Regions from separate parts of the Burkholderia mayonis genome, predicted to be linked through region 3. Evidence: predicted binding sites of a transcription regulator. Region 3 holds the regulator's gene; each other region holds the start of a gene.
What was found. The regulator FNR, encoded in region 3, switches genes on or off when oxygen is low (the NO sensors DNR and NnrR bind a similar motif). The targets are predictions, from matches to a motif close to TTGATNNNNATCAA.
Positions count from the first base shown of each region.

Region 1: a site for FNR is predicted at 1,235-1,248, ahead of nirK (copper-containing nitrite reductase). Genes of this name have one in related genera too.
Region 2: a site for FNR is predicted at 1,911-1,924, ahead of clpB (ATP-dependent chaperone ClpB). Genes of this name have one in related genera too.

Region 1 covers NZ_CP013387.1:1,904,090-1,907,348, reverse strand. Annotated here, with positions in the region: gene nirK (copper-containing nitrite reductase) at 1-1,176, opposite strand, end outside; gene WS70_RS27130 (SRPBCC family protein) at 1,627-2,067, opposite strand; gene WS70_RS27125 (phosphoenolpyruvate hydrolase family protein) at 2,111-2,953, opposite strand; gene WS70_RS27120 (Tm-1-like ATP-binding domain-containing protein) at 2,956-3,259, opposite strand, start outside.
Region 2 covers NZ_CP013386.1:1,702,246-1,705,504, forward strand. Annotated here, with positions in the region: gene moaE (molybdopterin synthase catalytic subunit MoaE) at 1-274, shown strand, start outside; gene WS70_RS08545 (group III truncated hemoglobin) at 578-1,132, opposite strand; gene WS70_RS08550 (Rrf2 family transcriptional regulator) at 1,315-1,812, shown strand; gene clpB (ATP-dependent chaperone ClpB) at 1,993-3,259, shown strand, end outside.
Region 3 covers NZ_CP013387.1:157,122-160,380, forward strand. Annotated here, with positions in the region: gene WS70_RS19350 (LysR family transcriptional regulator ArgP) at 87-980, shown strand; gene fnr (fumarate/nitrate reduction transcriptional regulator Fnr) at 1,019-1,771, opposite strand; gene WS70_RS19360 (universal stress protein) at 1,921-2,388, opposite strand; gene WS70_RS19365 (hypothetical protein) at 2,811-3,041, shown strand; gene WS70_RS31690 (hypothetical protein) at 3,180-3,259, opposite strand, start outside.

The sequences.
Region 1 (3,259 bases), 1.0 Mb from region 3:
TGCACGCGTCGTGACGAGCGAAGCGCCGGCATTCGCGCCCGCGGCGGCCGGTGTCGCGTTCGCCGCGGGGACCGATCCGGCCGCGGCGGCCGCACGATCGCCGCTGTAGAGCGTATCGAGCTCTTTGCCCGAATAGACCGCCTTGTTGTCCGGACCGTCGACCTTGAGGATCGCGAGCGCGCCCTTGTTGAACGCGCGGAAGATCGAGTGATCGACGAACGTGTAGTTGCCAGGCACGCGCGTATGGAACTCGATCGTCGCCGCGCCGCCCGCTGGAATCAGCGTCGTCTGCACGTTGCTCTGCGTGACGTCGGAGCCGTCCTCGCGCACCTTGTCGAACACCGTGCCGATCACGTGGAAGCTCGACACGAGATTCGGTCCGCCGTTGCCGACGAACAGGCGCACCGTCTCGTCGATGCGGGCGCGCATCGCCTTGTCGCCCGTCAGCGCGCCTTCGGCGCCGTTGAAGACGACGTAGGTCGGGCGCTCGTCGATCGCCTTGTCCATGTCGAACGATTGCAGCCCCTTCTCGCGATACTTGCCGTTCGTATAGAAGTCGCCCTGCATCACGTAATACTCGTGGTCGACCTGCGACAGCCCTTCCGGCGGCTCGACGAGAATCAGGCCGTACATCCCGTTCGCGACGTGCATGCCGACGGGCGCGGTCGCGCAGTGATACACGTAGAGCCCTTCGTTCAGCGCCTTGAACGTGAAGCGCGATTCGTGGCCCGGTGCGGTGAAGCTCGACGCCGCGCCGCCGCCCGGTCCCGTCACCGCGTGCAGATCGATGTTGTGCGGCATTTTGCTGTCCGGACGATTCTTGAGATGGAATTCGACCGTGTCGCCTTGTCGCACGCGGATGAAGTTGCCGGGCACCGCGCCGCCGAAGGTCCAGAACGTGTAGTTCACGCCGTCCGCGATCGGCATCACTTTCTCGACGACTTCGAGATCGACGATGACCTTCGCCGGATAGCGGCGGGTGATGGGCGGCGGCACGTTCGGCGGGCTCACGAGCGCCGCGTGGATCGGCTCGCCTTGCGGCGGACCGAAGTCGCCGGAAATCTTGCCGGTTGCCGTCGCGGCATGCGCGCTCGCGCTCGCCGCTACGACGGCGCTCAGCACGACGGACAGGAACGTGGCGCGGAGTTGGCCACGGGTCGATTGCAGGTCTTTCATGATTCGCCCCTCGCTGGCTTCGTTTCTTCCAAGCTATCGGTCGCGAGACAGGGCAGCATTGATGTTCGGCAAATGCATCTTTTTGGGCGCACGCAGGGCGGCGAATAACTTAATCCAGGTGAATTCCGGGCGGCGCAGCTGCGCCCGCGTGTCGCAAGTGTTGCGGTGTGCGAACGGATCGCGCGCTATGCGCGGCCCGTTCGCTTCCTGCGTGGGGAGGCGCCTTCATGCGCGGCGCGATTGCGAATAGAAAGTGGCCGGCCCGTCAAGGTCGGCCAAAAAGGTTCCGGCTTCATCCGAGGGCCATTGCCAGAACCCGAGAACTCGCCGGCGGGGCTGCGTTGCCGCACCGCAAGCCGGCGGTGCGACGCAGCGGCGGCAGAAGCCGCCGGCAAGCCGCGCACGACGCCCGAAACGGGCATCGGCGCGGCGAAACACATCTGCGACATGTCAGCGCGCGCGCAGCTTGTCCGAGAGCGCGCGAAATCCCGCCGCGAACACATGCTCGCTGATCGACGCCGCAATCGGCTGTAACTTGACGCCTTCGGTCGTGAAGTTCGCCCACCATTGCGCGAACGTCTTGCCCGAGTCGGTGACGGGGAAGAGCTTCACGCCCGCGACATAGTTGCGCACCGGCATCGACGTCTCGACGATCGAATACTCGAGCGCGTGACTCGGCTCGTCGAGCTTCAGCAGCTTTTCGCGAACGAAGCCGTCCTGCAGCGTCAGGTACCGGATCGCGCCCACCGTGTGCGCGTCCGGGCCCGGCTCGAGCCGGCTTTCGACGATCGCCGGATGAAACGCGGCGAGGCCGTTGAAATCGCGGAAGAACGCCCAGACGCGCTCGGTCGGCGCGTCGATGACACTGCTGGCGAAGGAGGTGTGGTTCATCGTCGTTCGGTTCCTCGTAGAGGCGCGCGCACGCGCGCGGGCATCATGACGCGACGCGCCTGTCGATCTCCTTGAAGCGCCGCGTCATGTCGGTCAATGCGGTTTCGGCCGGCAGGCGCTCCATCGAGCTCGCGCCGTAGAAACCGTGGCACTGCGGGCACTCGCGCAGGATGTACGCGGCGTCCTCGGGCGACGCGATCGGACCGCCATGGCACAGCACGATCACGTCGTCGCGCACCGATTTTGCCGCATCGGCCCAGCGGCGCACGAGCGGCACGCAGTCGGCGAGGCGGCGCGCGGTGCTCGCGCCGATCGTGCCGCCCGTCGTCAAGCCCAGGTGCGCGACGACGATGTCGGCGCCCGCTTCGGTCATTGCGATCGCATCGGCTTCGCTGAATACGTACGGCGTCGTCAGCAGTCCCTTGCCGTGCGCGAGGCGGATCATGTCGACTTCGAGCGCGTAGCCCATCCCGGTTTCTTCGAGATTCGCGCGGAAATTGCCGTCGATGAGGCCGACGGTCGGGAAGTTCTGCACCCCGGAAAATCCGAGCCGGATCAGCTCGTCGAGAAACGCGTCGAAATTGCAGAACGGATCGGTGCCGTTCACGCCCGCGAGCACGGGCGTCGACTTGACGACGGGCAACACCTCGCGCGCCATGTCGACGACGATCTCGTTCGCGTTGCCGTACGCGAGCAGCCCCGCGAGCGAGCCGCGCCCGGCCATCCGGTAGCGGCCCGAGTTGTAGATCACGATGAGGTCGATGCCGCCCGCTTCCTCGCATTTCGCGGACAGGCCCGTTCCCGCGCCGCCACCGACGATCGGCTCGCCGCGCGCGATGGTCGCGCGCAGTTTTTCGAGGATCTCGGCGCGTGTCAGTCTCTTCATCTTCAATTCCGGTGTGCTGCGTGAAGCGATAAAAAGTGTTCGACGGCGATGTCGGCGAACTGTGGGTCGTTGATGTGCGCGGGCACGCGCACGAGGCGGCGATTGTCGGTCTGGTTCACCGTCGCCTCGAGCGCGTCGAAGAGCGCCGCGTCGGCTTCCGGGCTCCAGAACGCCTGGCCCGGCGCGTCGAGCGCCGACACGCCGCCTTCGGGAATCAGGAAGCGCACGGGGCCCTCGCACGCGTTCAGCTTCGCGCCGATCCACTCGCCGATCCGGCGGTTCTCGTCCGGCGTCGTGCGCATCAGC
Region 2 (3,259 bases), on a different replicon from region 3:
CGACGCGATCGCGCGCTGGCCGGGCATTGACGTGGCGATCGTCCACCGCGTCGGCAAGCTCTATCCGCTCGACCAGATCGTGTTCGTCGCGACCGTATCCGCGCATCGCGGCGACGCGTTCGCGTCGTGCGAGTTCGTGATGGACTACCTGAAGACGCAGGCGCCGTTCTGGAAGAAGGAGAAGACGCCCGCGGGCGAGCGCTGGGTCGACGCGCGCAGCGTCGACGATGCGGCGCTCGCGCGCTGGGGCGTCGAATCGGGGAACGCGAAGTAATCGTCGTAGGCGCGGTGCCGCCCGATCGGGCTTCGGCGGGGGCAGCATCGCTTCGTCCGTCGCGAAGGGGCGGGCAAGCTTGATTTCGAGCGTCCGGAGCGGTTCCGCGGACGATCGCTCGCCAATTTTCGGGCGTCACGACACTACGCGGCGGCGGAATCTGAGCTCGGGTGCTCGTGATTGCGTCGATATTGAAGTTTAAACGTCAGGCTCCGGCAGGAATTTTCGCTTCTTCCTTTCCCTTCTTCGGCGCGCTGCGCGGTCGTTTCGAGCGAACCCGGAACCGGCGGCCGGCCCGTTCGCTCACGCGTCGTCGTGCGCCGCGCGGCCGATGATTTTCGCCGGAAACGGCTCGCCGCGCGGCCGGCGCGCATCTGCGTCGTCGTCCGCGGGCCGCTTCGGCGCGATCAGGTCGAGGATGGCCTGCTGCTCGGCCGGAATCCGGTAATCCCAGCCGAAGCGGCTCAATTGCAGGCTCTGCGCGATCCGCAGCGCGGGCTCCATGAAGCGCACGGCCGCCGCGGGTTCGTAGCGCGCCTCGACGGTCTTCAGGAACAGCGTGAGCCAGCGGCTGAAATGCGCGGGCTCGAGGCCGTCGAGCGGCTGGTGTGCGGCCTGCACGTTGCCGCGGTAGCGCTTCGTGCCGAGCACGAGGCTCGACCAGAACTCGCCCATTTTCGGCAGATGTTCGTCCCAGCGTCCGGCGAGCTTTTGCTCGAATACGGGACCGAGAAGGGCATCGTCGCGCACGCGTTCGTAGAACGCGTCGACGAGCGCACGAATGTTCTCCGGGGTCGGTTCGGCGGCGCGTGTCGCCGCAGCGGCGACAGTGGAGATTTCGGAAGAAGCGTGGGTCATTTAAAAAAAGGGCCGGGTAACACGGCAGCACGGGCATGCGATTTTGTCGCACAATAATAAACGGCCACCTTCTCAATAAAAGTGCTGACAGCTTGCATCTTATGATGCGGTCGTCGGATCGGCAATGGCAGACGCGTTTTTCGCGTGGGCGCCGATCGCACTGACACAACATCCATTTCGTAATGAGACTAACCGACTACACCGACTACTCTTTGCGCGTCATGTTGTTCCTCGCGGTCCGGGGCGAGGGCTTGTCGACGATCCAGGAGATCTCGGATGCCTACGGCATTTCCAAGAACCATTTGATGAAAGTGGTGCAGCAACTCGGCGAGCTCGGTTGGATCGAGACGGTGCGCGGCCGCAACGGCGGCTTGCGCCTGAACGCGCAGTCCGCCACGCTGACGGTCGGCGAAGTCGTGCGCAAGACCGAAAACGATTTCGCGCTCGTCGGCTGCTTCGCGGACGAATCCGAGTCGCATCGCAGCTGCGTGATCCAGTCGGCATGCCGGCTCAAGGGCGTGTTCGCGGCCGCTCGCGACGCGTTCTTCGCGGAGCTCGACAAGCACACGATCGGCGAGCTCTCGCAGCCGGCATCGCAGCTTGCCGCGCTGCTCGGTCTCACTCCCGTGCGGATCGTGCCTGCGGCCGAGCTCCGCGTGCCGGTGACCGTCGCCGGCTGACGCCGCGCGGCGCATTCCCGACGCTTCTTTCGTGCGCGCGGCCGCGTCGCCGCCGCGCGTGTTCTCGTTGCCGTCACGCGCCCGCGTGACGCGTCCCTTTGCTGTGCCTCAATAAAAAACCGGCTTGAAAGGCGGATAACCATCCTCATTTGGTTGCTATTCGCAATGGAGGTCTCATTCATGAGAATCGACAAGCTCACCACCAAATTCCAAGAGGCGCTCGCGGACGCGCAAAGTCTCGCCGCCGGGCGCGACAACCAATACATCGAACCCGTTCACGTGCTCGCCGCGCTGATCGCGCAGCAGGACGGCTCCGCGCGCGCGCTGCTGTCGCGCGCGGGCGTGCACATCCAGGCGCTGCAAGGCGCGCTCAACGAAGCGATCTCGCGCCTGCCGCAGGTGACAGGCACGGGCGGCGACATTCAGGTCGGCCGCGAGCTCGCGAGCCTCCTGAACCAGGCCGACAAGGAAGCGCAGAAGCTCAACGACACGTTCATCGCGAGCGAGATGTTCCTGCTCGCCGTCGCCGACGACAGGGGCGAGGCGGGCCGTCTCGCGCGCCAGCACGGGCTCACGCGCCGCGCGCTCGAGTCCGCGGTCGCCGCGGTGCGCGGCGGCTCGCAGGTGCACAGCCAGGATGCGGAAAGTCAGCGCGAGGCGCTGAAGAAGTACACGGTCGACCTGACCGAGCGCGCGCGCGCGGGCAAGCTCGATCCCGTCATCGGCCGCGACGACGAGATCCGCCGCTCGATCCAGATCCTGCAGCGCCGCACGAAGAACAACCCGGTGCTGATCGGCGAGCCGGGCGTCGGCAAGACGGCGATCGTCGAAGGGCTCGCGCAGCGGATCGTCAACGGCGAGGTGCCCGAGACACTGAAGGGCAAGCGCGTGCTGTCGCTCGACATGGCCGCGCTGCTTGCGGGCGCGAAGTATCGCGGCGAGTTCGAGGAGCGCCTGAAGGCGGTGCTCAACGACATCGCGAAGGACGAAGGCCGCACGATCGTCTTCATCGACGAGATCCACACGATGGTCGGCGCGGGCAAGGCCGAAGGCGCGATGGACGCGGGCAACATGCTGAAGCCGGCGCTGTCGCGCGGCGAGCTGCACTGCATCGGCGCGACGACGCTCGACGAATATCGCAAGTACATCGAAAAGGATGCCGCGCTCGAGCGCCGCTTCCAGAAGGTGCTCGTCGACGAGCCCACCGTCGAGGCGACGATCGCGATCCTGCGCGGTCTGCAGGAGAAGTACGAGCTGCACCACGGCGTCGAGATCACCGACCCGGCGATCGTCGCCGCGGCGGAGCTGTCGCATCGCTACATCACCGACCGCTTCCTGCCCGACAAGGCGATCGACCTGATCGACGAAGCGGCGTCGAAGATCAAGATGGAAATCGATTCGAAGCCCGAAGAAATGGACAGGCTCGATCGCCGTCTGATCCAATTGA
Region 3 (3,259 bases):
TGGACTAACGGAGCGAGAGGCGCTAGTCTGCGATGATCGCTTGAGTAAGAAAAGCTAAATAATCTAATGCTGATTAAGGAAAACTGATGCTCGACTACGCGTTGCTCGATGCGCTCGCCGAAGTGATCCGTCACGGCTCGTTCGAACGGGCGGCGAAAGCGCTCAACGTGTCGCCTTCCGCAGTGTCGCAGCGCGTGAAGCTGCTGGAGGAGCGAGTGGGGAGCGTGCTCGTCAAGCGCGGGCAGCCGTGCGTCGCGACGACATCGGGCGCGCTGTTGTGCCGCCACACCGAGCGCGTGCGGATGCTGGAAGCCGAACTGTCCGGACACATGCCAGGATTCGCCGGCGTGGAGACGGGCGCATGGCCGATACTGCGCGTCGCCGTCAACGACGACAGCGTCGCGACCTGGTTCGTCGACGCAGTCGGCCCGTTCTGCGCGGAAAGCGGCACGCTGCTCGATCTCGTGATCGACGATCAGGACTACACGGCGGAACGGATTCGCGACGGCAGCGTGCAGGGCGCGGTGACGGCGCTCGCCGAGCCGATCCAGGGCTGCCGCTCGACGCGCCTCGGCCGGATGCGCTATCACGCGGTGTGCTCGCCCGCGTTCCACGCGCGCTATTTCGGCAACGGCATCAACCGCGACGCGCTGCGGCGCGCGCCGTGCGTGATGTTCAATCCGAAGGATGGCCTGCAGGCACGTTTCATCCGGCGCGTGACGCGAGTGGATCTCGATCCGCCGCAGCACTGGATTCCGCACGTCGCCGGCTATCTGCGCGCGTGCGAGGCGGGGCTGGGCTGGGGAATGTGTCCGGAGCGGATGATCGAGCGTCAGATCGCCGCGGGCGAACTCGTTGATTTGTCAGAAGGAAAGAGCATCGACGTCGAACTCTACTGGCAGAGCTGGCGATTGTCGATCGGCTGGCTCGATGAGTTCAGCGCGGCGCTCAAGAAGCGTGCCGCGCAGTTTCTCGATTGATTCGATGTGATGCGATGAAAAAAACGAGCCGCGCGGGTTTACAGGCGATGGAGGCCGTCGAAATCGACGATGCGGACCACCCGGCCCTGCATCTCGATCAGCCCGCGCTTGTGGAATTTCGACAGCGTGCGGCTGACGGTTTCGAGCGTCATGCCGAGATAGCTGCCGATGTCTTCGCGCGTCATCCGCAGGTTGAATTCGTTAGGCGAATAGCCGCGCTTCATGTAGCGCGACGACACGTCGAGCAGGAACGCCGCGACGCGCTCCTCAGCGTTCAGCGAGCCGAGCACCATTGTCTGCGACGTCTCGCGGACGATCTGCTCGCTCATCAGCTTGTGCATTCGCAATTGCATCGTGCCGGCTTCCGAGCACAGCGTCTTCAGCGCGCTGTACGGAATCACGCAGACCGAACTGTCTTCGAGCGCGACCGCGGTGCGCGGATGCGCGTCGTCGCAGATGCCGTCGAGGCCGAGTGCTTCGCCCGCGAGATGCAGGCCGGTAACCTGCTCGCGGCCGTCGTGGCGTGTGGCGATGGTCTTCAGCGATCCGGAGCGAACCGCGTACAGGTTGTCGAAATTGTCGCCTTCGCGGAACAGCGTTTCGCCGCGCCGGACCGGGCGTGCGGTGCAGATCACGGATTCGAGACGCGCGAGCGCCTCGGGTGCGAGCCCTTGGGGCATGCAGAGATGGCGCATCGCGCACGTCGAGCAGTGTGCGGCCTGACGCGGTGCCCACGTGCTGGAGGCATGGACGGGAGCGGCGGCGGCGGGTCGGGCGACGGGCGTAAGCATGATGGATGGCTCTGAGGTTGAATCAACAGGGCCATTGTCCCATCGTGGGCAAAGCCTGTTTAGCGACAAAACGCCGCGACGCTCCGTGCGATTTCCTTGTTCGGCCGCAACGCGCGGTTGCGGCGAAACATCGCATCCATTGCGTTCGGTCAGCTTTCCTGATCTTCCGGATGGGCGGCGGACGGGATCAGCAGCACGGGCAGCGCCGAGTGACGCACGCACTGTTCAGCGACGCTGCCGAGCACGAGTCGTTTGAAACCGCGGCGGCCGTGCGTGCCGAGCACGAGCAGATCGGCGCCGAACGCCTTGGCGCCGTCGACGATGAGCGACGGCACGTCGGCGAGCGACGACGCTTCGCCGATTTTCATCGCGCCCGTCACGCCGGCTTCCTGCATCTTCCGCGCAAATTCCTTCGCCAGATCGTTGCCCTGCTGAAGCAGTTGCGTGCGCAGGATCGACGGATCGTAGCCGGGCACGTTGTAGTAGATCGCAGCATTTTCCACGACGTAGAAGGGCTGCAGTTGCGCGCCGCTCGTCTTCGCGATGTCGAGCGCCGCGTCGAATGCGTGGCGTGCCGTTTCGCTGCCGTCGACTGCAACAAGAATGCGCTGGTACATGATGTCTCCGTGGTGCGGTTGAGAAAAGATCGGCCGTTCGGCCGATCGAGTTTGACGATGTCTTTTTACAAGGTAAACGATTACTGACTACGGTGCAGCCAACTGACGCAGCCGAGTAAACGCGGCGCCCGACTTTTCCGGTTTCGATCGAATGCGGCGTTTTTTTGCGCGCGATTTGCGTGTCGACCGGGTCGGCTCATGCCGCGTTCCTCAATGCCGTAATAGACTTGACCGGATCTCGGGCTTGCTCGCCTGCCGACGCGAGCCGATGCTGATTTGAAACACATCGGGCGATACCGTTCCCGGTGTTTCGTGCGGCGTTCGATGGAGGACGGCCGGCGCTGGCGTCGGAGATGCGTGCCGATGGGCGTAGCCGCTGCGCCCGCTTGTTCGTTTCGTTCAACCGGAAAAGGAGGAGACCAATGCCGTATGTCACGCTCGAACTGCTGACCGAAGACGCAGACCGGTACTCGCTGCCGGACCTGATCGGCGTGGACAGCGCGTCGCCCGATATGCCGCACGTCTGCGAAATGCTGCTCGCGGACGCTCAATGGCCGACGATTCAGGCTTATCTCGATCGGCAGGAATTGCCGTACAAGTTCGCGCGGCCGAGCACGGCGCGGCGGGTGCCGAGGAATAATCCGCGTTGGTAGCGGTGTTGGGGGCCGGCGATTCGGACATCGAGCCGGTTCAGCGCCGTCGCGGAATCGCGAGTGCTCGCGCGGCTTGTGCGTTTCCCAGCGCAGACCCGAGTGCGCGCGTTGTCTGCGAATGGCTGGAAAAGCGCGAGCTCACGCTGTTGTCGACGGGTATCGCACTTCGTGCGAACCGACCACGACCGACTCGAACTGCTCGATACGGTGCAACGCTT